One region of the Clostridium estertheticum genome, then DNA from elsewhere that is predicted to be linked to it. Evidence: a T-box and tRNA genes for the amino acid it is inferred to sense, from the RefSeq annotation. Region 1 holds a T-box; the other regions hold tRNA genes.

Region 1 (4,702 bases):
CAAGAGTCTTGAGCATAAAGTGAATTAAATCTACAACACCTTTAAATTCATCTTCTAATTGATCTGGTCTAACAACTAAATGACCCTCTGAAATAGTGAACTGACGTACTCTTGTAAGACCATGCATTTCACCTGAGGATTCATTCCTAAATAATGTTGAGGTTTCTGCATATCTAATTGGAAGGTCACGATAACTTTTCTGATCTGCATTATAAACTGTAAATTGGAATGGACATGTCATAGGGCGTAATGCCATAACGTCTTCACCCTTGGATTCATCACCAAGAACAAACATTCCATCTTTATAATGATCCCAATGACCAGATACTTTATATAATTCGCTTTTAGCCATTAAGGGTGTTTTAGTTAGAACATAACCTCTTTTTTCTTCCTCATCTTCAACAAAACGTTGTAATAGTTGAATTACCCTTGCGCCATTAGGCATAAGTAGAGGTAATCCTTGACCTATCATTTCTGATGTAGTAAAGAGTTTGAGTTCACGTCCAAGTTTGTTATGATCTCTTTTCTTAGCATCTTCCATTTTCTCTATATGAGCATCTAAATCAGATTTCTTTGTAAATGCAGTTCCGTATATACGGCTAAGCATTTTGTTTTTTTCATTGCCTCTCCAGTAAGCACCTGCAACTTGAGTAAGTTTAAAGGCTTTTATATATTTTGTAGACATTAAATGAGGACCTGCACAAAGATCTGTAAATTCGCCATGTCTGTAGAAAGATAAGCTGGCATCTATTGGTAGGTCTTCAATTAACTGAACTTTAAAATTCTCATCTAATTGACCCATAAAAGCTATAGCTTCAGCTCTTGGAAGCTCAAACCTTTCTATAGGCAGGTCTTCTTTAACAATTTTTTTCATTTCTGCTTCAATTAATTTAATATCTTCAGCAGAAAAAGAGTCTTGTTTATCAAAATCGTAGTAGAAACCGCCATCTATAGCAGGTCCTATGGCAAGTTTAGTATTTGGGAATAATCTTTTAACTGCTTGAGCCATAATATGAGTTGCAGTATGTCTAAAGGCTTTTTTACCTTCCTCACTATCAAAAGTTAATATACTAAGTTCGCAGTCCTTAGTGAGTTTATAACGTAAATCTACAGTTTCACCATCTACCATGCCGGCACAAGCAACTCTTGCAAGTCCCTCGCTAATATCCCTAGCAACTTCAATTACAGTTATTTCAGATTCATAAGATTTTATTGAACCATCTTTTAGTTTAAGATTTATCATGTACATTGCTCCTTTCTTTTATATACTTGTTTAAATTTTTTCATATAGAAATGAAAAAATAAAAAATGTTATCAACAAGTTTGTAAACTTATATTTTTGAAAAATAAAAAAACCCCGTCTCAATTCTAATTATAGAATTGGGACGAGATTATAATTTCCCGCGGTTCCACCCAAATTGTTTATATAATAAACCACTTAATAATTATAACGGAATTACCGGGCTTTGTTGAAGCCGCTCAGAGGTAGTCTTCAGCTAATTTCATTTAAGAATACTTCCAGCTAATGTATTCTTTCTCTGTAAATGTACCATGGCTTACTTTCCTCATCGTAGTATTGATTTATTTGCTTATATTAATTATATCACTTGCGGTATATATGTCAAGATAGGTAAAAAGATTAATATGTAATTTATTCTAGTTTTATGGTACTTATAATATAATAATTTTTATTCGTTTTCAAATAACTTTAATGTGCATTATGTAAAAATATTGGTATAATTAATTTACTGTTTTATTAAATATGTGTAATTTATGCTAAAATTATTTAATACATATAATAAACGTTTACATTCGATAATTAAGGTTATATTATAAAAGACCATTAATAAAAACATAAATTCCACGATAGATATAGTAGTAAACTTATTAATGGACTTTAAGGTATAAAAGATATAACCAATTGTTTCATACATGATAACTGGAGGGGTATAAGTGAACGTAAAAAAAACAGCCAAAATCAAAATAAGTAAATTTATTAAAAGAACATATATAATTTTTTCAAATATATTAACTAAAAAAGGTAGAGAGCGGTTTTGTAAATTCGGAAAAAGGTACAAAAAATTCTATGTTACTTGTGGACGAGCGGTAGCAGTAAAAGAGAAATTGAGGGTGCAATATGATGAAATTCATGAAAAATTAGCAATAATTGAAAAAAGCCAGGAAAGATACAAATTATCATTAGATTCTACCAATGATGCTATGTGGGAAATTGATTTAACAACTAAAATGTTTTCCTCATCTAATAGATTTAATAACATTACTGGATATGACAAAGAAGTAGCAAATCCTATTGAAAATATAATTAAGCTTGTCTTAGAGGAAGATAGGGAAATTGTAATAAATGATTTTATTGATCTCATTAATGGCGGAATCTTATACTATCAGTGTAGATTAAAACTTAATTTTAATGGCATAGACAATAGATGGTTTTTGATTAGAAGTATGTGCCTTAGAGATACAAGAGGTGTTGCGATTAAAATTGTAGGCTCCATTTTAGGAATAGCTATTCAAAGAAATTTTGAAGAAGAGATTAATAAATTAAAATATTATGACATATTAACAGATACACCTAATAGAAAATTATTTATTAGCACATTAGAAAATGAGATTATTAAATCAAAGGGTACGTACAAGCAAATTAAACTTGCTATATTGTTTATTGATTTAGATAATTTTAAAGAAGTTAATGATACTTTAGGGCATACCTATGGGGATGAATTGTTAATAAATGTTGCAAATTTGATTAAAGCTACTATGGCAGAGGGAGATCTTGTTTCAAGAGTAGGTGGAGATGAATTTTTTATTTTAATGAAAAGTATTAAAGATTATTCTAAAGTAAGCAGATTATGTGTAAAACTTCAAAGCTTGCTAAATTGTGCGATAAGAATAGATAATAAACATGTATATACTTCGGCAAGTATTGGTATTGCAATCTTCCCAAATGATGGCTATGATACTAATATATTATTGAAAAATGCAGATACCGCGATGTATAGTGCTAAAAATAATGGTAAAGCAAGGTATTCTTTTTTTAATGAAAGTATGAGTTCTATAATTGTAAGACGTGCCGAAATAGAAAAGGGATTAAGGAATGCTCTAGAAAATAATGAGTTTGAAATGTATTATCAACCGCAAATAGATATTATAAATAATAAATTAAAAGGGTTTGAAGCGCTTTTAAGGTGGAATAGCGCAAAGCTTGGAAAAGTATCACCTGCGGAGTTTATACCTATTGCAGAGCAAAGTGGACTAATAGTTTCTATTGGTGAGTGGATTATAAAAATGGTGTGCCTCCAAAATAGTTTATGGAAAAGCAAAGGATATTTATATGATACTATTGCAATAAATCTATCTGGAATTCAATTACAGAATGATGATTTTGAAGAAAATCTAAAAAACATTATAAATGAAACTAAGATTAACCCAAAGTTTGTGGAACTTGAAATTACAGAAAGTATCTTCATGAAGGACTTTGAGCGCAGCATTAAATTGCTAACTGCAATAAGGGAATTAGGCATAACTATTGCTTTAGATGATTTTGGGACGGGATATTCATCGCTTAGTTATTTGAAACGCCTACCTATAAATACGCTGAAGATAGACAAGTCCTTTATAGATAATATCGATACAAATGAGCGAGAAAAGGTTATTGTAGATGGGATAATATTACTTGCACAAAAAATCGGACTCGACGTAATTGCAGAAGGGGCAGAAACAAAGAATCAAATTGAACTATTAAAAGGAATGGGATGTAATCAAATACAGGGTTATTATTTTAGTAGACCCCTATCGGCATGTGAAATTGAAGAAAAGTTTTTAAGTACTAACTGTATTAATTGTTAGAAAAAGATGGCATGGGATGGTTAATAATTAAATAATAATTAGAAAATAAATAAAGATTTACGAATTGCGACGAAAAATTGTGGATGTCTACAAGAATTATATTTTTTTATAAGAGACAGATATTTTTTCTTATCCTCAGTATCCTTGAATAAATTTATCTCAGTTATACTTTCATACATAACATGATATATTGACTCATCGCTTTTTAATCTAAATGTTCTGGACATAAAGAATCACCCTTTCTAATAAAAATTTGTAAAAATTTTACTCTAATATATTTTTAGATATTTTAAATGTGGAGGATATACTGTATAATATAATCAAATGGTAATTATTTGGAAAGGTGTGATTTAGGATGACTTATATAAAAAGATACGAAGAATGGGTAAATAATAAGTACTTTGATGAAGAGACACGAGAAGAATTAAAGTCCATAAAAAATGATAACAAAGAGATTGAAGACAGATTTTACATGGATTTAGAGTTTGGAACTGCAGGACTAAGAGGGAAGTTAGGTGCTGGACTTAACAGAATGAATATATATATTATTTCAAGAGCAACGCAAGGGCTTGCAGATTATATTAAGGAATATGGAAAAGAGTATATGGATAGAGGGGTAGCAATAGCATATGATTGCAGGCATTATTCTGTTAAATTTGCAGCTACAGCAGCACAAGTATTAGCAGCAAATGGAATAAAAGCATATTTATTTGAAGAATTAAGACCTACGCCAGAACTATCTTATGCAGTAAGAACGTTACATACAGCTGCTGGAATTGTTGTGACTGCTAGTCATAATCCTAAAGAATATAATGGATACAAGGTATATTGGGAAGAT
Region 2 (4,702 bases), 560 kb from region 1:
ATCTGCAATTTTAAATCCTACACCGGAAATAGTTTCAGTTAGTACATAAGGATTATCTTGAACTACTTTTATCGATTCTGCTCCATACTTTTTATATATTTTTACACATTGGCTAGGTGTTACTCCATATGTTTGAAGAAATATCATAATATTTTTTACTTCTCGTTGCTTTGCGTAAGATTCAAATATTAACTGAATCTTTTTTTGTCCTATACCATCAATTTCTTTTAATTTTTCTATCTCATTATCTAATATATTCATAGTATCTTCGCCAAAGCGCTGTACTATTTTTTTAGCAGTTACAGGTCCTATTCCCTGAATAACTCCTGAAGATAAATATTTTTCTATACCCATAAGTGAGCTAGGTATAATTTCCTCACATTGGACTATCTTAAATTGTTTACCAAATTGAGGATGATTGACCCACTCTCCAGTTAACTTCAGATTCTGACCTTCACTTATATATGGCACAACGCCAACCACGGTTATTTGTTTTTTATTATCATTTAAATGAGCAATCATATATCCATTGTCTTCATTATGAAATACTATATCTTCGATTGTTCCTTGTATTTCTGACATAAAATCTCCCCTATTTATAAATTTATATAATAATATTATATCATATGTGTTATACAACTTTTATCAATAGTATACCTCTATCTTAAGTTTTATCAAAATTCTAATTAATAATCCATAAATTGCATAATAAATATGGTTTTATAATTGTTTTACTTTAAAATTAATAATTATATACGCAAAAGAAGGATAACAATTATTAATTGTCATCCTTTTTTACTTATATTATAAATATTTTTTTATTTCATCAACCTTATTTAATTTTTCCCAACTTAAATCCAAATCATTTCTTCCAAAATGTCCATAAGCTGCTACTTGTTTATAAATAGGTTTTCTAAGATCTAATTCTCTTATAATAACAGCTGGTCTTAAATCAAATACTTTTTCGATTATTGCAACTATTTTATCGTCAGAAATTTTTCCTGTTCCAAAAGTTTCTGCTTCTATAGATACTGGCTTGGCTACACCTATAGCATAAGCTAACTGAATTTCTAATTTATCTGAAACCCCTGCAGCTACTAAATTTTTAGCAACCCATCTTGCAGCATATGCAGCTGATCTATCAACTTTCGTTGGATCTTTTCCTGAGAAACATCCACCGCCATGTCTACCAGATCCTCCATAAGTATCAACTATTATTTTTCTTCCTGTTAAACCAGAATCACCTTGTGGTCCTCCGATAACAAATCTACCTGTAGGATTTATATAATATTTCGTATTTTCATCTAATAATTCACTTGGAACTATTGGCTTTATTACGTTTTCTATTAAATCTTTTTCAATTTGATCATGAGTTGCTTCTACTCCATGTTGAGTTGAAATAACAATAGTATCTATTCTAACTGGTTTATTGTCTTCATACTCTACAGTAACTTGAGTTTTTCCATCTGGTCTCAAGTATTTTAATGTACCATCTTTCCTTACTTCACTTAATCTTCTTGCTAATCTATGTGCCATAGAAATTGGAAGAGGCATATACTCTGGTGTCTCATTAGTGGCAAACCCAAACATCATACCTTGATCTCCAGCGCCTATTGAATCAACTTTCGATGTACGGCCTTCCTTAGACTCTAAGTCTTCATCAACACCCATAGCTATATCTGATGATTGTTCATTAATAGATGTAATTACTGCGCATGTACTAGCATCGAAACCATATTTCGCTCTAGTGTATCCTATACCTTCAATAGTATTTCTAACAACTTTAGGAACATCTACATAACAATTAGTTGTTATCTCTCCCATAACCAATACCATTCCAGTAGTAACTGCAGTTTCACAAGCAACTCTAGCGTAAGGATCTTGTTCTAATATAGCATCAAGTACAGCATCTGAAATTTGGTCACAAATTTTATCTGGATGTCCTTCTGTAACTGATTCTGATGTGAATAATCTTTTCATATTAATTCTCCTTTCTAATGCTAAATAATAATTTTTTATAAAAATAAAACCCCTTCCAAAAATAAGAAGAGGTGTTTTATCCATCTCCCTTATCTTGCAGATTATAACTGCAGGAATTGGCACCATGGTGCATAGCACCGGTTGCCGGGTTTCATAGGGCCTTTTTCCCTCCACCTCTCTTGATAAGAGTTATCAATATTAAGTTTTCATTATACTACCACATGCAATCAGCAGTGTCAACATATCAATTCTTTTAGATTAAATAAGTAAAAAAAGACATCTATTGATGTCTTTTGGTGGAGGAGGATGGATTCGAACCATCGAAACATTACGTAACAGATTTACAGTCTGCCCCCTTTGGCCACTCGGGAACTCCTCCATATGTGGAGCTAGCAATAGGAATTGAACCTACAACCTGCTGATTACAAGTCAGCTGCTCTACCGTTGAGCCATGCTAGCATATACTTATTCGATTATAAAAAAATTGTTATGGTGGGAACAACAGGGTTCGAACCTGTGACCCTCTGCTTGTAAGGCAGATGCTCTCCCAGCTGAGCTATGCTCCCAGAATTAAATAAACACGATAAATGGTGGAGGAGGATGGATTCGAACCATCGAAACATTACGTAACAGATTTACAGTCTGCCCCCTTTGGCCACTCGGGAACTCCTCCATATGTGAAGCTGGCAATAGGAATTGAACCTACAACCTGCTGATTACAAGTCAGCTGCTCTACCGTTGAGCCATGCCAGCACATTATTAATATATCGTTTTGCCGTGTCGACAAGGATTATTATACAACTTAAAAAAATAAATTACAAATTTATTTTCCTTAAATAAACGACTTCTTCTCTACATTACTATATCATTCTCATATTTACTCAGTATTAAACGCTAATACAACTTTTTATTATTCAAGAGTTTTTTTATATAACCTACCTAAATATAGTTAATTCAGTTCTTCTGCCAAGTTCATATCTATAAACCTTCCAGCAACTTTCCGAACTTTGTCATATTCTTTTTCCGATAAATCTTTTTTCAATAATTTAAGTGCTTTAAGAACCCCTCCCTCAACATCTTTAGCATATAAATATTCCTTCACTTTCTTATACTCCTCTTTATCTAACTTCATACTTACATACAATAACTTGATTTTATCAGAAGTAGTTAAATTTTCTTCTATTTTTGATGCGGATACTTTAAAAACTGCTTTTTCATTTTTTTCTATATACTTATAATAATTTTCTAGACTATCCTTCTCCTCCTCATTTTTTTTAGTATCTAGATCTGATGAAATTACATTTGAGCTACTACCGCTCACCTTTTCTTCTTCTTTTTTATAATTACTACTCAATTTTTTATCCTGCATATTATCCCTTATAAGCACTTTAACCCCATCATTATTAGTTGTTCTTGAATTAGAATGTTTTGTATACTCAGCCACCTCAGGTTTATGCAAATTATTAACATAGTAATGATATGAAACCATGCTAATCACACTTACTAAAGTTGAGAATATAATAATGAATAACGAATTAATTCTTTTCATAAAATATCACCCCAAATAATTATTATATATAGATTATTTGCCAATTAATGATTTTTTTATTCTTTATAATAATAATGCTGGGAGTTTATTCATATAAATGATTCATAGGAAAATAAATAAGAATTGTTTTTCAAAGGCAGAAATGCAAGGAGGTATATTTCTTGAGCAAAGCTAAAACCCATTATAAAGACCCTTTAGCATACTATACAATTTCTAATTTTCTAAAAGACTATATTGACAAAAACACTCTAGTCGTTTGCATAGGTACCGATAGATGTATAGGTGATTGCCTTGGACCTTTGGTTGGTACCTTTTTAAAGAATAGTTCCTTTCCATTACCCGTTTATGGCACTATAGATAATCCAATTCATGCCTTAAACATAGATAGTAAGTTATCTGAAATAAACGCTAAACATCCAAACTGCACTATCATAGGTGTTGATGCTTGTCTCGGCGATATTGCAAATATTGGTGAAATCCAAGCTAGGAATTATCCAATCCATCCTGGTAAAGGCGTAGGTAAAAACCTTCCTAAAGTAGGCAATATCTCATTAGTTGGTATAGTAGATTCAAGTAATGATAGTGAATTATTCACTAATAGAAACATAAGACTTAGTTTAGTAATGGAAATTGCTAATGTTTTAAGTAGATCCCTTATACATTCATATTATTTATACTCACTTACCACTGATCAAAACAATTTAATTCCTATTAACATGCTCTAATTACTTTATCTATAATAATTAATAATGTTTTAATTTTTTTAAAATATATAAAAATAAGCAATACAATTATTAGAATAATTGTATTGCTTATTTTTATAGCTTGTTTACACTTTTTACTTTGATAAATAATTGTTATATCCACCAAATGAATTACCTAATTTATCCACGTAATCCAATACTTTACCTGTTCCGAGTGCTACACATGATATCGGGTCCTCAGCCAAATATACTGGAACCTTAGTAACCTCTTGTATTAATTTGTCGAGTCCCTTTAACAATGAACCTCCACCAGTCATAATTATACCTTTATCAGCTATATCCGCCGATAACTCAGGCGGTGTTTTTTCTAACACTGAATGTGCACATCCCGCTATTTGCGATACTGCCTCTTTTAAAGCTTCTCTCATTTCCTCGGATGTTACTGCCAGATTTTTCGGAAGACCTGTAA
Region 3 (4,702 bases), 260 kb from region 1:
AATGGCTTGGGTCTTATATAAGTGGGATATAACAATTAAGTCTTACCCACTTCTTAACGAGACTATAAAGGTGGAGACATTTGCACATTCTTTTAAAAAGTTTTATGCAGATAGAAAATATGATATCTTTGATGGTAAAGGAAATATAATAGGTCATGCTGATTCAATTTGGATTTTAATAAACACAGATACAAGAAGACCGATAAGGGTTACAAAAGAATTATATGAAGTTTATGGTATAGAGGATAGTCCCAATGCATTAAAAAACATTGAGAATATATTATCAATAAATGAAGTGGATAATGAGAAAAGTTTTCAGGTAAGATACAGTGATATTGATACAAATATGCACGTAAATAACGTTAAATATGCAGCCTGGGCAATAGAGACAATACCTGAAGACATAATATTAAACAAAGAACTTAAAAATATTAAGGTGACTTACATAAAGGAAACAAAATACGGTGAAATCATAAAAGTAAGCACGCAGGTTATAAAAGAAGTTGATAAAACAATATGTAGACACAGAATAGTAAATGAAGAGGGTGTTGAGCTTACTCTTTTGGAAAGTATCTGGGTATAGTTACTAGAATTAACTAAAGTATATATCGCTTAAGAAAGGGAAATATATGAAATCTATTAAGGCAAAACGAATTATAACAATTATCGGGATTATGATGATAGTATTTAGCTGGATACATTATGGAAAATTGAATATAACTGTTGGTGTATTATGTTTAGTTCTAGTTTTAATATTTATGATATGGCGTTATTCTGATAAGTCTGTAAAGAAACATGAAAATAAAAAATAATGTAATGGGATGCTTAAAATTATTTTTCTTATATTATGATAACAAAAGGATAGATTGCGTAGGATTCATTTGAACAAACCATAGTAATTCTTAATTTATTTTATTTGCAGATGCGTGAAGAAAATCGCATGTTTGAGCGAAAGCGAGTTTGTGATTTTTAGCAGATGTAAATAATATAAATTTTAGAGTTACATGGTGAAGTGAAAGAAATCTGAGCAATCTATCCTTTTCATTAGTAATATATAAGAAAATCTATTTGGAAGCATTTCTTCCTGCAACAGCACCAGAACTCCATGCCCATTGAAGGTTAAAACCACCACAATCTCCATCAACATCTAATATTTCACCTGCAAAAAACAGGCCCTTTATAATATTAGATTCTAGAGTTTGAGGGTTAATTTCTTTTGTATTAATACCTCCTGCAGTAACTTGAGCATTTGAAAAAGAATTAGTGCCTGATACTTCAAATTGCCAATGTTTAAGCAAATCATAAATGGCTTCTTTTTCTATTAGCGCTAATTTGCAGCAAGCTTTATGCATATCTTCTATTTTGGCTTCTTTTAAAATTATTGGAATAAGTTTCTTGTGAATTATGCCAATAAATGAATCACAAAGGTCGCGACTTTCAAATAATGACCAATGTTTGTTTAAAAATTTTGGTAGATCTTCACGGCTAATATTTGGTAACATGTCAATTTTTAAAGAAACTTTATTACTTTTAGATAAGCCATAAGCTGCAGTCCTGCTAAGTTGAAGTATTGGAGGGCCAGAAATGCCATAGTCCGTAAAGAGTATTTCTCCAAATTCCTTTTGAATACATAAACCATTTATAAATATTTCTCCATAGCCATCAAATTTCACTCCAGATAAAGCTTTTAACCTGCTATAGTTTAATTTAAGCTGTACGAGGGCAGGTACTTGAGGAAGTACATCGTGGCCTAATTGCCTTGCTAATGTATATCCAGAGCCGTCAGAACCTGTTTTAGGGGCACATTTGCCACCAGCAGCAAGAATCAACCTGTCACATTCATATATACTATTATCTGAGCAATAAATTTTAAAACCCTTCTTAGTTTTAGTGATTTCCTTAGCTTTAGTATTTGTATAGACCGGTATGTTTTTTTCGTCTAGGGAAAATCTTAATATATCAAGAACTGAGGAGGCCTGCATAGACATAGGGAACATTTTACCTCCATCTACGGTTACCAAAGGTATGCCCAAAGAAGCGAAAAAATCTATAGTATCTGCTGCAGAAAAAGAATTTAGAGTATCTGCAAAGAAACCAGGATTATCACTGTGGTATCTATCATTATTTATATTGTCATTACTAATATTACATCTACCATTACCAGTAGTTAATATTTTTTTGCCAATTCTATCGCTTCCTTCGATTATCGCTACATCTATACCAGAATCTTTAGCTATAAGAGCAGCTGTTAGACCGGAAGCGCCTCCGCCAACTATTATAAGAGTATGTTTCAAGAAAATCTCTCCCTTCGAGAAAAAATTATGTTTATAATATAAATTGTTTAATTATAATTTTACCCTAAAATGAGTAAGATGAACATGGATTTTATATAAAATCATAAAGTATGTCTAGAATTTAGTAATATATTAAAAAAAATTTAAAATTTATTTAAAGCTTAAACCGTTGAATTTACTAGATTTATATACTATATTAAAAAAAAAGAATGAAAAAAGCAAGAAAATATGTTGACACATTAAGAAAAATTAGGTATTATAGTTTATGTCGGGTTGCGAGACCCAACTACATAATCAATAAAGTGACAACGACTATGGCTCCTTGGTCAAGCGGTTAAGACACCACCCTTTCACGGTGGTAACAGGGGTTCAATTCCCCTAGGAGTCACCACCAAAACATATATGGGAGCATAGCTCAGCTGGGAGAGCATCTGCCTTACAAGCAGAGGGTCACAGGTTCGAACCCTGTTGTTCCCACCATATATGGCTCAGTAGCTCAGTTGGTTAGAGTGCTGCCCTGTCACGGCAGAGGTCGAGGGTCCGAGTCCCTTCTGAGTCGCCATTTTTATTAGCTAGCATGGCTCAACGGTAGAGCAGCTGACTTGTAATCAGCAGGTTGTAGGTTCAATTCCTATTGCTAGCTCCATTTAAAATTTAATAAGGCTCCTTGGTCAAGCGGTTAAGACACCACCCTTTCACGGTGGTAACAGGGGTTCAATTCCCCTAGGAGTCACCACCAAAACATATATGGGAGCATAGCTCAGCTGGGAGAGCATCTGCCTTACAAGCAGAGGGTCACAGGTTCGAACCCTGTTGTTCCCACCATATATGGCTCAGTAGCTCAGTTGGTTAGAGTGCTGCCCTGTCACGGCAGAGGTCGAGGGTCCGAGTCCCTTCTGAGTCGCCATATTTTTGCTAGCATGGCTCAACGGTAGAGCAGCTGACTTGTAATCAGCAGGTTGTAGGTTCAATTCCTATTGCTAGCTCCAAAAAAGTTCTAAACTAATGTTTAGAACTTTTTTTAATTTACTGAAAAATCATTAGATTTTATCGGTATTTCATAAAAGCGCATAATAATAGAAAGTACATATTACTACAAATGCATTTGCAGTAATATGTACTTTCTATTAATGATTATATTTTAATATTATTTTAGTTTACTCAAGTTTTCCTTTATTCTTATATCATCTCCAAAGAATTTGCAAGCAGTAAAGTTGCCAAATAATCTAGAAGTTATTCTTTCTGCATAAGTTTTAAGTAAACTTTCAAGAGATAAATTGGTGGATACTACCATTTTCTTTTGTTTTAATAACTTAGTATTAAGCAAGTTAAACAGTTCAGCTTTATTAAAATCTGAAAGCTGCTCGGTACCTAAATCATCGATAATAAGTAAGTCACAATCTATTAGTAATTCTTCTAAAGCACTATTGTTATTAAATCTAATATCTTTTAAAGCCCTTATTAATTCCTCAGCCGTCCTATATACTACAAAGGAACCTTTATCAATTAATTCCTTTGTAATACAATGAGATAAAAATGTTTTTCCTGTTCCAGAACTCCCGTAAAATAATAAATTTTCATCAGTAGTGTCGAAGTTTTTCAAAAAGCTCATAGATATAGATAAAATCTTTTCCATGTTCTTTTTTGGAGATATTGATTCAAGTTCACTTTTCCTAGAAGGATAATAATCCAATTTAAAGTTATCAAAATTATGAGTTTTTAGCATGCTTTTTAATTCAGATCCAGTATAATAAACATCTACTACTTTTTGTTTAAAGCAAGAGCATTTAGTGTTTCCAATAAACCCGGTATCGCGGCATTTATTACATCTATAATGTAAATTAAGGTACTCCATGTTAAAACCATTAGAGACTAATAGTTCAGATTTTTTTACCCTTAGGTCCATTATTTTTTCTTTTAAGTCATGTAAATGGCTTTCTCTATTATCAGTGTTCTTCAAGGCACTAATAGATAGTTCTATACATAATTTACCTATCTTTTTATCTAATCCAATAATTTCAGGATGGGTTTCTTCTATATGAATTTTTCGTTTCCTAAAGTCAGACTCTTCTTCTTGTCTTATTTGATCATATATACTTAATATCTTGGTTTGATAACCTTTAATCATTTTTATCCCATCCTAGTAATTTTTTTTCTAGTTCATCAAAGTCGTAAGCTCTCTGTTCATAATCATTAAAGCTGCCTTTAGCAGGTTTACCACCAGCAGTATTACGTTTGTTAGTAAGTGCATGTTTTTTATCTTTCTTTTCTATGTCCTGAAGCGAGTTTATGCCGTCTTTAAACCAACTGTTTAGAATCCCATCAATATATTTAAAATCAGCTCTGTTAAGTCTATCAAAACAAATATCGCAAGCTTTAAATATAATTTCGAGAGAAAATTTATAAAC

The links. A T-box is a leader RNA that pairs with one kind of tRNA and senses whether it is charged. The one in region 1 lies ahead of thrS (threonine--tRNA ligase), so its partner is inferred to be a tRNA-Thr.
Region 2: it has a tRNA-Thr gene. The T-box ahead of thrS (threonine--tRNA ligase) is inferred to sense a tRNA for this amino acid. The anticodon was not compared.
Region 3: it has a tRNA-Thr gene. The T-box ahead of thrS (threonine--tRNA ligase) is inferred to sense a tRNA for this amino acid. The anticodon was not compared.

Annotation. Positions count from the first base shown of each region.
Region 1 is NZ_CP015756.1:4,462,989-4,467,690, reverse strand. It holds gene thrS (threonine--tRNA ligase) at 1-1,243, opposite strand, end outside; T-box leader at 1,379-1,581, opposite strand; gene A7L45_RS20685 (putative bifunctional diguanylate cyclase/phosphodiesterase) at 1,954-3,864, shown strand; gene A7L45_RS20680 (hypothetical protein) at 3,903-4,091, opposite strand; gene A7L45_RS20675 (phospho-sugar mutase) at 4,220-4,702, shown strand, end outside.
Region 2 is NZ_CP015756.1:262,954-267,655, reverse strand. It holds gene recD2 (SF1B family DNA helicase RecD2) at 1-582, opposite strand, end outside; gene metK (methionine adenosyltransferase) at 805-1,980, opposite strand; SAM riboswitch class I at 2,067-2,169, opposite strand; tRNA gene A7L45_RS01285 (tRNA-Tyr) at 2,275-2,359, opposite strand; tRNA gene A7L45_RS01280 (tRNA-Thr) at 2,365-2,439, opposite strand; tRNA gene A7L45_RS01275 (tRNA-Val) at 2,471-2,546, opposite strand; tRNA gene A7L45_RS01270 (tRNA-Tyr) at 2,569-2,653, opposite strand; tRNA gene A7L45_RS01265 (tRNA-Thr) at 2,662-2,733, opposite strand; gene A7L45_RS01260 (hypothetical protein) at 2,930-3,529, opposite strand; gene yyaC (spore protease YyaC) at 3,691-4,254, shown strand; gene mreB (rod shape-determining protein) at 4,368-4,702, opposite strand, start outside.
Region 3 is NZ_CP015756.1:4,722,600-4,727,301, reverse strand. It holds gene A7L45_RS22110 (acyl-[acyl-carrier-protein] thioesterase) at 1-583, shown strand, start outside; gene A7L45_RS22105 (hypothetical protein) at 630-812, shown strand; gene A7L45_RS22100 (BaiN/RdsA family NAD(P)/FAD-dependent oxidoreductase) at 1,065-2,294, opposite strand; tRNA gene A7L45_RS22095 (tRNA-Glu) at 2,611-2,685, shown strand; tRNA gene A7L45_RS22090 (tRNA-Val) at 2,699-2,774, shown strand; tRNA gene A7L45_RS22085 (tRNA-Asp) at 2,780-2,856, shown strand; tRNA gene A7L45_RS22080 (tRNA-Thr) at 2,866-2,940, shown strand; tRNA gene A7L45_RS22075 (tRNA-Glu) at 2,956-3,030, shown strand; tRNA gene A7L45_RS22070 (tRNA-Val) at 3,044-3,119, shown strand; tRNA gene A7L45_RS22065 (tRNA-Asp) at 3,125-3,201, shown strand; tRNA gene A7L45_RS22060 (tRNA-Thr) at 3,209-3,283, shown strand; gene A7L45_RS22055 (ATP-binding protein) at 3,442-4,422, opposite strand; gene A7L45_RS22050 (DnaD domain protein) at 4,415-4,702, opposite strand, start outside.